DNA from 4 places in the Vibrio zhugei genome. Region 1 is predicted to be linked to each of the others. Evidence: predicted binding sites of a transcription regulator. Region 1 holds the regulator's gene; each other region holds the start of a gene.

Evidence for each region. The regulator CRP, encoded in region 1, controls carbon source genes, mostly activating them, when cyclic AMP is high. The targets are predictions, from matches to a motif close to TGTGANNNNNNTCACA.
Region 2: udp (uridine phosphorylase) is a predicted target of CRP. The motif match lies at 1,160-1,175, and genes of this name have one in related genera.
Region 3: EAE30_RS16340 (CTP synthase) is a predicted target of CRP. The motif match lies at 1,096-1,111, and genes of this name have one in related genera.
Region 4: EAE30_RS08055 (NupC/NupG family nucleoside CNT transporter) is a predicted target of CRP. The motif match lies at 946-961, and genes of this name have one in related genera.

What each region holds. Positions count from the first base shown of each region.
Region 1 covers NZ_CP033078.1:2,568,422-2,570,632, forward strand. Annotated here, with positions in the region: gene EAE30_RS17090 (phosphoribulokinase) at 1-742, shown strand, start outside; gene crp (cAMP-activated global transcriptional regulator CRP) at 987-1,619, shown strand; gene EAE30_RS17100 (DUF1338 domain-containing protein) at 1,689-2,211, opposite strand, start outside.
Region 2 covers NZ_CP033078.1:1,825,137-1,827,347, forward strand. Annotated here, with positions in the region: gene EAE30_RS13705 (hypothetical protein) at 1-192, shown strand, start outside; gene udp (uridine phosphorylase) at 259-1,017, opposite strand; gene EAE30_RS13715 (zinc/cadmium/mercury/lead-transporting ATPase) at 1,241-2,211, opposite strand, start outside.
Region 3 covers NZ_CP033078.1:2,424,483-2,426,693, forward strand. Annotated here, with positions in the region: gene EAE30_RS16340 (CTP synthase) at 1-1,011, opposite strand, end outside; gene mazG (nucleoside triphosphate pyrophosphohydrolase) at 1,188-2,015, opposite strand; gene relA (GTP diphosphokinase) at 2,082-2,211, opposite strand, start outside.
Region 4 covers NZ_CP033078.1:621,564-623,774, forward strand. Annotated here, with positions in the region: gene EAE30_RS08050 (TatD family hydrolase) at 1-257, shown strand, start outside; gene EAE30_RS08055 (NupC/NupG family nucleoside CNT transporter) at 1,100-2,211, shown strand, end outside.

The DNA of each region.
Region 1 (2,211 bases):
TTTTCATCGTTATACCCGACCTGAAATGGACGTCGCGATCCGCAAAGCGCGCGAACAAGGCCGTCATATCAGTTACTTTGGCCCTGAAGCCAATAACTTTGCCGCGCTTGGCGACTTTTTCCGTCAGTATGGTAAAGATGGTTCAGGACAAATTCGTCGCTATTTGCACAGCTTTGATGAGGCGGTTCCCTATAACCAAATGCCGGGCACATTTACCCCATGGCAAGACATCCCCGAACAAACCGATGTGCTGTTTTATGAAGGTCTGCATGGCGGCGTAGTCGATGGGGATATTAACGTGGCACAACACGTCGACTTTCTGATTGGCATGGTCCCCATTGTTAACTTGGAATGGATTCAGAAGTACGTGCGTGACACACGCGACCGCGGCCATTCGCGCGAAGCGGTGATGGACTCCATTGTCCGCTCTATGGACGACTATCTCAAATACATCACGCCGCAGTTTTCACGTACACACATCAACTTTCAGCGTGTTCCGACGGTGGACACATCCAACCCTCTGAATGCCAAAGGGATTCCAAGTTTAGACGAAAGTTTTGTGGTCATTCGTCTACGCGGTATCAAACACGTCGACTTTCCCTATCTGCTTTCTATGATTGATAGTTCATTTATGTCACAGCATAATACGATTGTTGTACCGGGCGGAAAAATGAGTTTTGCTATGGAACTGATTGTTCGACCGATCCTACAACAATTAATCGAAAGTGGAAAAATTGGGTGATTCATTCTGTTCAAATGCCGCTTACTTTTCATACCGTGATCATAAGCACGTTTTTGCGCAGTAAATCCCCCTTTGTAAGCGATTTAAATCAAGAAATTCCGCGTGAAAAAGGATACTATTTCATAACGGAAACACAAGAAAACTTGCGGTGAATCCAAACTCTTCTTATTCTAGGAAGTCATGAGGCTTCGCTAAATTAAACATGGATAGCGGCAAGCGTACCCTGCAGAGGAAGTGAGATATTATGGTTCTAGGTAAACCTCAAACCGACCCAACTTTAGAGTGGTTTCTTTCACATTGTCACATTCATAAGTACCCTTCTAAAAGCACGTTAATTCATGCGGGTGAGAAGGCTGAAACTCTTTACTACATTGTAAAAGGTTCAGTGGCGGTATTGATTAAAGATGAAGAAGGCAAGGAAATGATCCTTTCCTACTTAAACCAAGGTGACTTTATTGGTGAGCTTGGTCTCTTTGAGGAAGGACAAGAACGTACCGCTTGGGTTCGTGCTAAGTCACCTTGTGAAGTGGCTGAAATTTCATTTAAGAAATTCCGTCAGTTAATTCAGGTTAACCCTGACATTCTGATGCGTCTATCTGGGCAAATGGCAAGTCGTCTTCAAGTCACCAGTCAGAAAGTGGGCGATCTCGCTTTCCTAGACGTGACCGGTCGTATTGCGCAAACGCTACTTAACCTAGCAAAACAACCTGATGCAATGACGCACCCAGACGGAATGCAAATCAAGATTACACGCCAAGAGATCGGTCAGATCGTCGGGTGTTCTCGCGAAACAGTGGGCCGTATACTAAAAATGCTAGAAGAGCAGAACTTGATTTCTGCCCACGGTAAAACCATTGTTGTGTACGGGACTCGTTAAGTTTTAACGCATCTCGTAGAATCAAAACCACCGCACCTACACGGTGGTTTTTTTATGCCTGTAATATCGCTAACTTTTACGGTCAGTACTTTGGAAAATTTTATCCGCATTCGCGGCGACAAACCCTTGATACAACTGCCCATCGGCTTGCGGATAGCGTTTCGCAAACTCATAAAATCCTCCGGGAATACTCGCATCCATGTCGGAAAAGATCACACCGACCTCGTCCGCCATCGTCGAGGACTGTTCGAGTAACACCTGTGGCGTTCCTTTCACTGTGCCGCCAATATCATTGAGGGTAAAACCTTGTTCCTCCAAGTAATCGTTAAGCGACTCCACGCTGGCAAAACGCGATAATTGATTAACACTCACAGTAAAATGATTCGCCCCATACCCATGAGCCGCAACCCACGCCGCGTACTCACTCTCCTGAGAAAGCTCGAAGTATTCCGAGTAGCTCACATCCCAAGGACGGCCTTGCCATAAGAACTCAGGCGTTGACCAAGGCAAATCGTCAATCTGCCCAATCAAGCGTGCCACAATAGCCTGCAGTGCTTGACTGCATTCATCGAGATGCAACTCACTGATGAAC
Region 2 (2,211 bases), 740 kb from region 1:
ACCCCTGATTGTTTGTTGGCTTTGCAAGCACTTCAACGCTGCTCTCATGAGCAGACGGTATCACTTGATGCTGACGAGCTTTATCATCGGATGCACTCGCTGTCTATGGCGATTGCCAATGAATACGATCTGATCCTCAGTCGGCTCACCAAAACATTATTCATTCCTTTACCCAAAATGGTCATGGCCTAGACTGCACGAAAAAGCCCCATGATGAGCATTCATCATGGGGCTTTTTAATTCTTAGAACCATCGCTGTTATAGCAGTTTACGTGCCGCTTCAACCACCACCTGAATTGAGCGTGTTTCCGCTTTCTTCAATGTCTCATGGTCTGGGGTTTCCGCTTGCGCACGGTTAATAATCACCCCAGCAACACATCCGGCTTTCAAGCCAGAGCTCGCGCACATGGTCAGCAAGGTTGCCGATTCCATTTCAAAGTTCAACACGCCCATTTCCTGCCACTCTTTCATCGAGTCTTGGAAACGGCGAACCACACGACCACTGAACGTATCGTAACGCTCTTGACCAGGATAGAAGGTATCTGAAGATGCCGTGACCCCTGTATAGACTTGCGCCCCACTTTCTTGCGCCGCTTGCTTCATTGCCGTCGCGACATCAAAATCGGCCACGGCGGGAAACTCCATCGGTGCAAAATGCGAACTGGCTCCATCAAGCCGTACCGAGCCTGTGGTCACAATCATATCACCCACATTGACATGTGGCTGAATCGCACCGGTCGTACCAACACGTAGGAAGGTTCTTACACCAAGTTGAGCCAATTCTTCAACAGCGATTGACGTTGATGGGCCGCCAATACCAGTAGAACAGACCACGACCGCTTTCCCATCCAACTCGCCACGATATACCGTATATTCACGCTGACTGGCAAGAAATGTCGGGTTATCCATCAAGTTTGCAATTTTTTCAACGCGCGCAGGGTCGCCAGGAATGATCGCCAGTGTCGCACCTTGCAGATCGGTCTTAGTGACGCCTAAATGAAAAACAGCTTGAGTCATAAGATACTCCTTAGTCGGCTTATTCAGCTCTTAATAGTTATGATAAATAGGGATACACCACTTACTTTAAGTGATATTTCTGCCACCAGAATAGATCAGATTCACAAAACCCATAAGTAATGATCAAGAAATTACATGTTAATGTGATTTTTATCACATTATTACTTCCCTATCTTATCAATCTGACGACCTAGCCCCAGCACAGTATAGACGGCACTAATCGTTACGAGGATTTATGTCGCAACAAGCGTAACGCATTCATAGTCACCAACGCTGTTGCGCCACTATCGGCTAACACCGCTAACCACAGTCCTGTCATCCCTAAAATACTGGTGACCAAAAAGATCGCCTTTAAGCCGAGTGCAATCGACACATTTTGTTTAATATTGTTCACTGTGGCACGAGATAACACAATCATACTCGCTAATGCGGTTAAACGACTGTGAGTTAATGCGGCATCCGCAGTATCTAAAGCGACATCCGTACCGTTTCCCATGGCAATGCCGATATGCGCTGCTTTCATTGCTGGAGCGTCATTGATACCATCCCCAATCATGGCGACGCGATGGGTGCGAGCCAATTTCCGTACCGCTTTGACTTTATCTTCCGGTAATAACTGAGCTTGATAATCAATGCCCAATTGCTGGGCAATCCCTGCAGCGCTGCGCTCATTATCCCCCGTCAACATCACGCTACGAATACCTAGCTGCTGCAACTGTTCAATCGCCTGTTTGGCTTCTGCACGTATGGTGTCTTGCCACGCGATGGCGCCAACAAGCTCACCATCACGGAGCACACATGCCACCGTTTTACCCTGTGATTCGATTTGTTGCATGGAATCCCAACCCGCGCTGGCAGGACAAAAACGTGGCGATACCAATTGGTACTCTACTCCGTTGATGTGGCCTCGAACCCCCTGTCCCGCTTGAGTGCTTCTTTGCTCGGCTTCCTCAAACGCAATCTTGTTCTCTTGCGCATAGCGAATTAACGCCGTGGCAAGCGGATGAGAAGAGCCCGTTTCTATTGCCGCAACGTAGGACACCAATCGTTGCTCGTCCATATTCCCCACGACCAAAACGTCGGTCACTTGCGGATTCCCCTGCGTTAACGTGCCCGTTTTATCAAATGCCACGACATCAACGTTACCAAGCTGCTCTAGGGCCGCCCCGCCTTTCACCAAAGCGCCATGCTTTG
Region 3 (2,211 bases), 140 kb from region 1:
GCCTTTGCTTTCAATGTCTTCCGAATCAACAAATTGAATTTTGACACTTAAGCGATTCTTGAGTCCAGCATGTTTGAGGGCTTCGTTGACGGATTTGTAAGCATCCGGTAATTCGACGTATTTACCCACCATGCCAATAGTGACTTCACCTGTTGGGTTCGCTTCTTCATAAATCACTTGTTCCCATTCAGACAAATCCGCTTCTGGCGCATCAATGCCAAAACGACGACAAACTAAATCATCCAAGCCTTGTGATTTGATCAATTGAGGGATCTTATAAATAGAATCCACGTCTTTCATTGAAATCACGGCTTTTTCAGCAACGTTACAGAATAATGCAATTTTCTTACGTTCGTTGGCTGGAATCACACGATCACTACGACACACCAATACGTCAGGTTGAATACCCACCGACAGTAACTCTTTCACCGAATGCTGTGTTGGTTTGGTTTTTACTTCACCAGCAGCGGCTAAGTAAGGAACCAAGGTTAAGTGCATGAACATAGTATGTTCACGGCCAACTTCAATGGCTAATTGACGAATCGCTTCGATGAATGGCTGAGATTCGATATCCCCCACTGTACCACCGATTTCAACCAAGACGACATCGTATCCTTCCGCTCCAGAGATAACACGATCTTTAATTGAGTTGGTGATATGAGGAACGACTTGAATCGTTGCTCCTAAGTAATCACCGCGACGCTCTTTGCGCAGAACGTCAGCGTAAACACGACCCGCCGTAAAGTTGTTACGTTTGGTCATTTTGGTACGAATAAAGCGCTCGTAGTGACCAAGGTCGAGGTCTGTTTCGGCACCATCTTCAGTCACAAACACTTCACCGTGCTGTGTCGGACTCATAGTACCGGGATCGACGTTGATGTACGGGTCAAGCTTCATAATCGTCACTTTAAGACCACGTGCTTCTAAGATCGCTGCCAATGATGCTGCTGCAATACCTTTACCTAGGGAGGATACAACCCCGCCAGTAACAAAAATATAATTTGTCGTCATGTTTAACCTGAAATTGGTTGAAAGAGGGAAATGAATTTCTTCTGGACGGGATGAAATGATACCAGAACCCACTTACTGCCACAACGTGAAATCTATCACACTCAGTTTTTTCTTTATTGCTTTAAATCAAACTCCAGTGCTGCAATGTCGACGCTCTGGTTTACATTCAGTATCCGTTACGTGTTTTCAGAAACTTGGCCTTTTTCTGCCGCTTTCACCGCGTTCCAATACCCATCCAACTCGCTCAACGAACACTCAGACAACGACTTATTGCGCTGCTCTACATGGTGTTCAACCCCTTTAAAGCGTCGCACAAATTTGTGGTTGGCAGCTCCAAGAGCCAATTCTGGATTAATGCCTAAGTGACGAGATAAATTGACCACTGAGAAGAGCAAGTCACCGACTTCTTCTTGCACCCGCTCGGAGTTATTCGGCACTTGAACGGCTTCCTCAACGACTTCATCCAACTCTTCACGCACTTTATCGACCACCGGCTCAAGTTCGCCCCAATCAAAGCCATATTGACTGCATTTTTTTTGGATTTTATTGGCGCGCATTAAAGCAGGCAGCGCGTCAGGGACGGAATCGAGGATGCTTTGCTGCTCAATTCCCTGGCTCTGTTTCTCGCGCTGTTTTTGCGCGTTCCAGTTGGCGTCGAGTTCTTCTTGTGTGACAAAGTGTTGTTCTCCAAACACATGCGGATGACGACGTACTAACTTGTCGTTCACTTCTGCCACCACATCGTTAAAGTCAAACAAGCCTTCTTCTTTTGCCAGTTGGCTGTAAAAAATCACTTGAAACAGTAAATCGCCGAGCTCTTCTCGCAAATTCGGCCAATCTTGCTTATGAATCGCATCCACCACCTCGTAGGTTTCTTCAATGGTGTGCGGAATGACCGAATGAAACGTCTGCTGTTTATCCCAAGGGCAGCCGTGTTGCGGATCGCGTAACTGCTCCATGATGTTCTGTAATTGCTCAATGGCATTCAATGACGATTTCGACATAACACTATACTACCGACTTTAATGGCTTAACCATCCAGCATTTCGTCAAGGATGATTCGTTTTGAATCATCCTAAGCGACTGACCTGCATGACATCTTTAACTTGTTCGATACGCTTAGAGACGCGCCCTAAGATCTCAATATTTTTCACTTCCAGATCAAAATCCATCACGATCATTTGTCGCTTATAATCACTG
Region 4 (2,211 bases), 950 kb from region 1:
GAGGGAGTATTACGTATTCTCGAGCACAAAAGACACGTCGTACCATAGCGTCACTTCCTCTTGAGTCACTCGTTCTGGAAACGGACGCGCCAGATATGCCCATTGCGGGCTTTCAAGGGAAAAGTAATCACCCTGAGCGTTTACCTCTTATCTTTCAGTGTCTGCTGGAGCTGCGCTCTGAAACGCCCGATGAGCTCAAATCTCAATTGTGGCATAACAGTTGTGACGTCTTTCAATTACCGGATACTGCCCGCTGATAGTCATCCTCATACGACACCTCAGCAGCGATTACCTGCGTTTTTGTCATGTCCTTTTCAGCCTGTCAATGAAAGTCAGATATCCGTTCTAATGTCAATAGTTTCGTTTTCATCACACTTTTGCAATAGAGGCCAAATTCGTTTGGTCAAGTCGATTCAATGTCGTTATGCTCACAAAAACAGCATTATCACAAAGGTTTGATAATGGCTTGTTAATAATGTTAATAAAAAGTTATTCATTGTTAATCGTTATGCTTTGTTACAAAGCAAACGTTTTAATTGCTACTAATGCATATTGATGAGTAATGAGTGTACAGCTTTACGGTCATTAATAAGTAAAAAGCTGGCTAATTGGTGTGTTCTTATCAGGCGGTGTATCAGTAAATATCGCGAAGACCTCCGCGTTAAATCGATCAATATCTCACTTTTTGTTAATTTTTCATGATAATTGAGACATTATTGAAAACTCGCCTCTCTTGACTGTGATGACGGCCTCAGTTGATGTAAGAAAAATACGATATATTTTTCTTGGATAATGAGGCGATAAAGCGATAGTTTGCAGTGATATTGCAGTTAAATGAGGATATTTTTCATTTGTAATCGTTTGCTTTTGTCGTTTTCTTACGCTTTGTTATTGTGATTTTTTTGTTAAAATGTTGTTTTTTAAATTGGCTTTTTAATTATGCAGTGTGATTAGTGTCTCAATTAGTAATGTATAGGGATAAATATGTTCATAAAAGCGTGAGCGACCCTTACTTTTGATGCTTACCTCAGTATAATCCCGCCAAATTTATTCTTGTGTCCAACACGCCAACTACTAACCAGTAAGGAAGTCATAAACTATGAGCCTGTTTATGAGCCTAGTCGGTATGGTGACAATTCTAGCATTTGCTTTTTTATTGTCCGATAACCGTAAAGCTATCAATCTAAGAACCGTGGGTGGTGCTTTTGCTATCCAATTTATTATCGGTGGTTTCGTTTTATACGTACCTTGGGGACGCGACCTACTAGCGAGTGTATCCGGTGGAGTGCACCACGTTATAGAGTACGGCCAAGACGGTATAAACTTCCTATTTGGTAACCTCGTCAATGGGAATATGAAAAATGTAGGTTTCATTTTTGCATTTAGCGTACTACCAACGGTTATCTTCTTCTCGGCCTTGATCTCTGTACTTTACTATTTAGGCGTGATGCAGTGGGTTATCCGTATTCTTGGTGGCGGTTTACAAAAGGCCTTGGGCACGTCTCGTGCGGAATCCATGTCAGCCGCGGCGAACATCTTCGTCGGTCAAACTGAAGCTCCTTTGGTTGTTCGTCCATTTATTTCACGCATGACACAGTCTGAACTCTTTGCTGTGATGTGTGGCGGTCTTGCTTCTGTTGCTGGTGGTGTGCTTGCAGGCTACGCTCAAATGGGTGTGCCTCTAGAGTACTTAGTTGCGGCATCATTCATGGCCGCACCTGGCGGGCTTTTATTTGCCAAAATCATGAAGCCTGAAGTGGATCAGCCTCACGAAGAAATCTTGGATGAAGACTTGAGTGGTGGTGACGATAAGCCTGCCAATGTTATCGATGCTGCCGCTAGTGGTGCCGCTACCGGTATGCAATTAGCACTCAACATTGGTGCCATGTTGTTAGCTTTCGTCGGATTAATTGCGTTGATTAATGGCTTACTTGGTGGCGTTGGTGGTTGGTTCGGTATGCCAGGACTGACCTTAGAAATGATTCTAGGCTGGGTTTTTGCCCCTGTTGCATTCTTAATTGGTGTTCCATGGAGCGAAGCGCCACTGGCTGGTTCATTTATCGGTCAAAAACTGGTCGTGAACGAGTTTGTTGCGTACTTGAATTTTGTGCCTTACATTAGCGATCCTGCAACGCATGTTGTTGCTTCAACTGGACAAGCGCTATCTGCGAAAACAGCGGCCATCATTTCATTTGCATTGTGTGGTTTTGC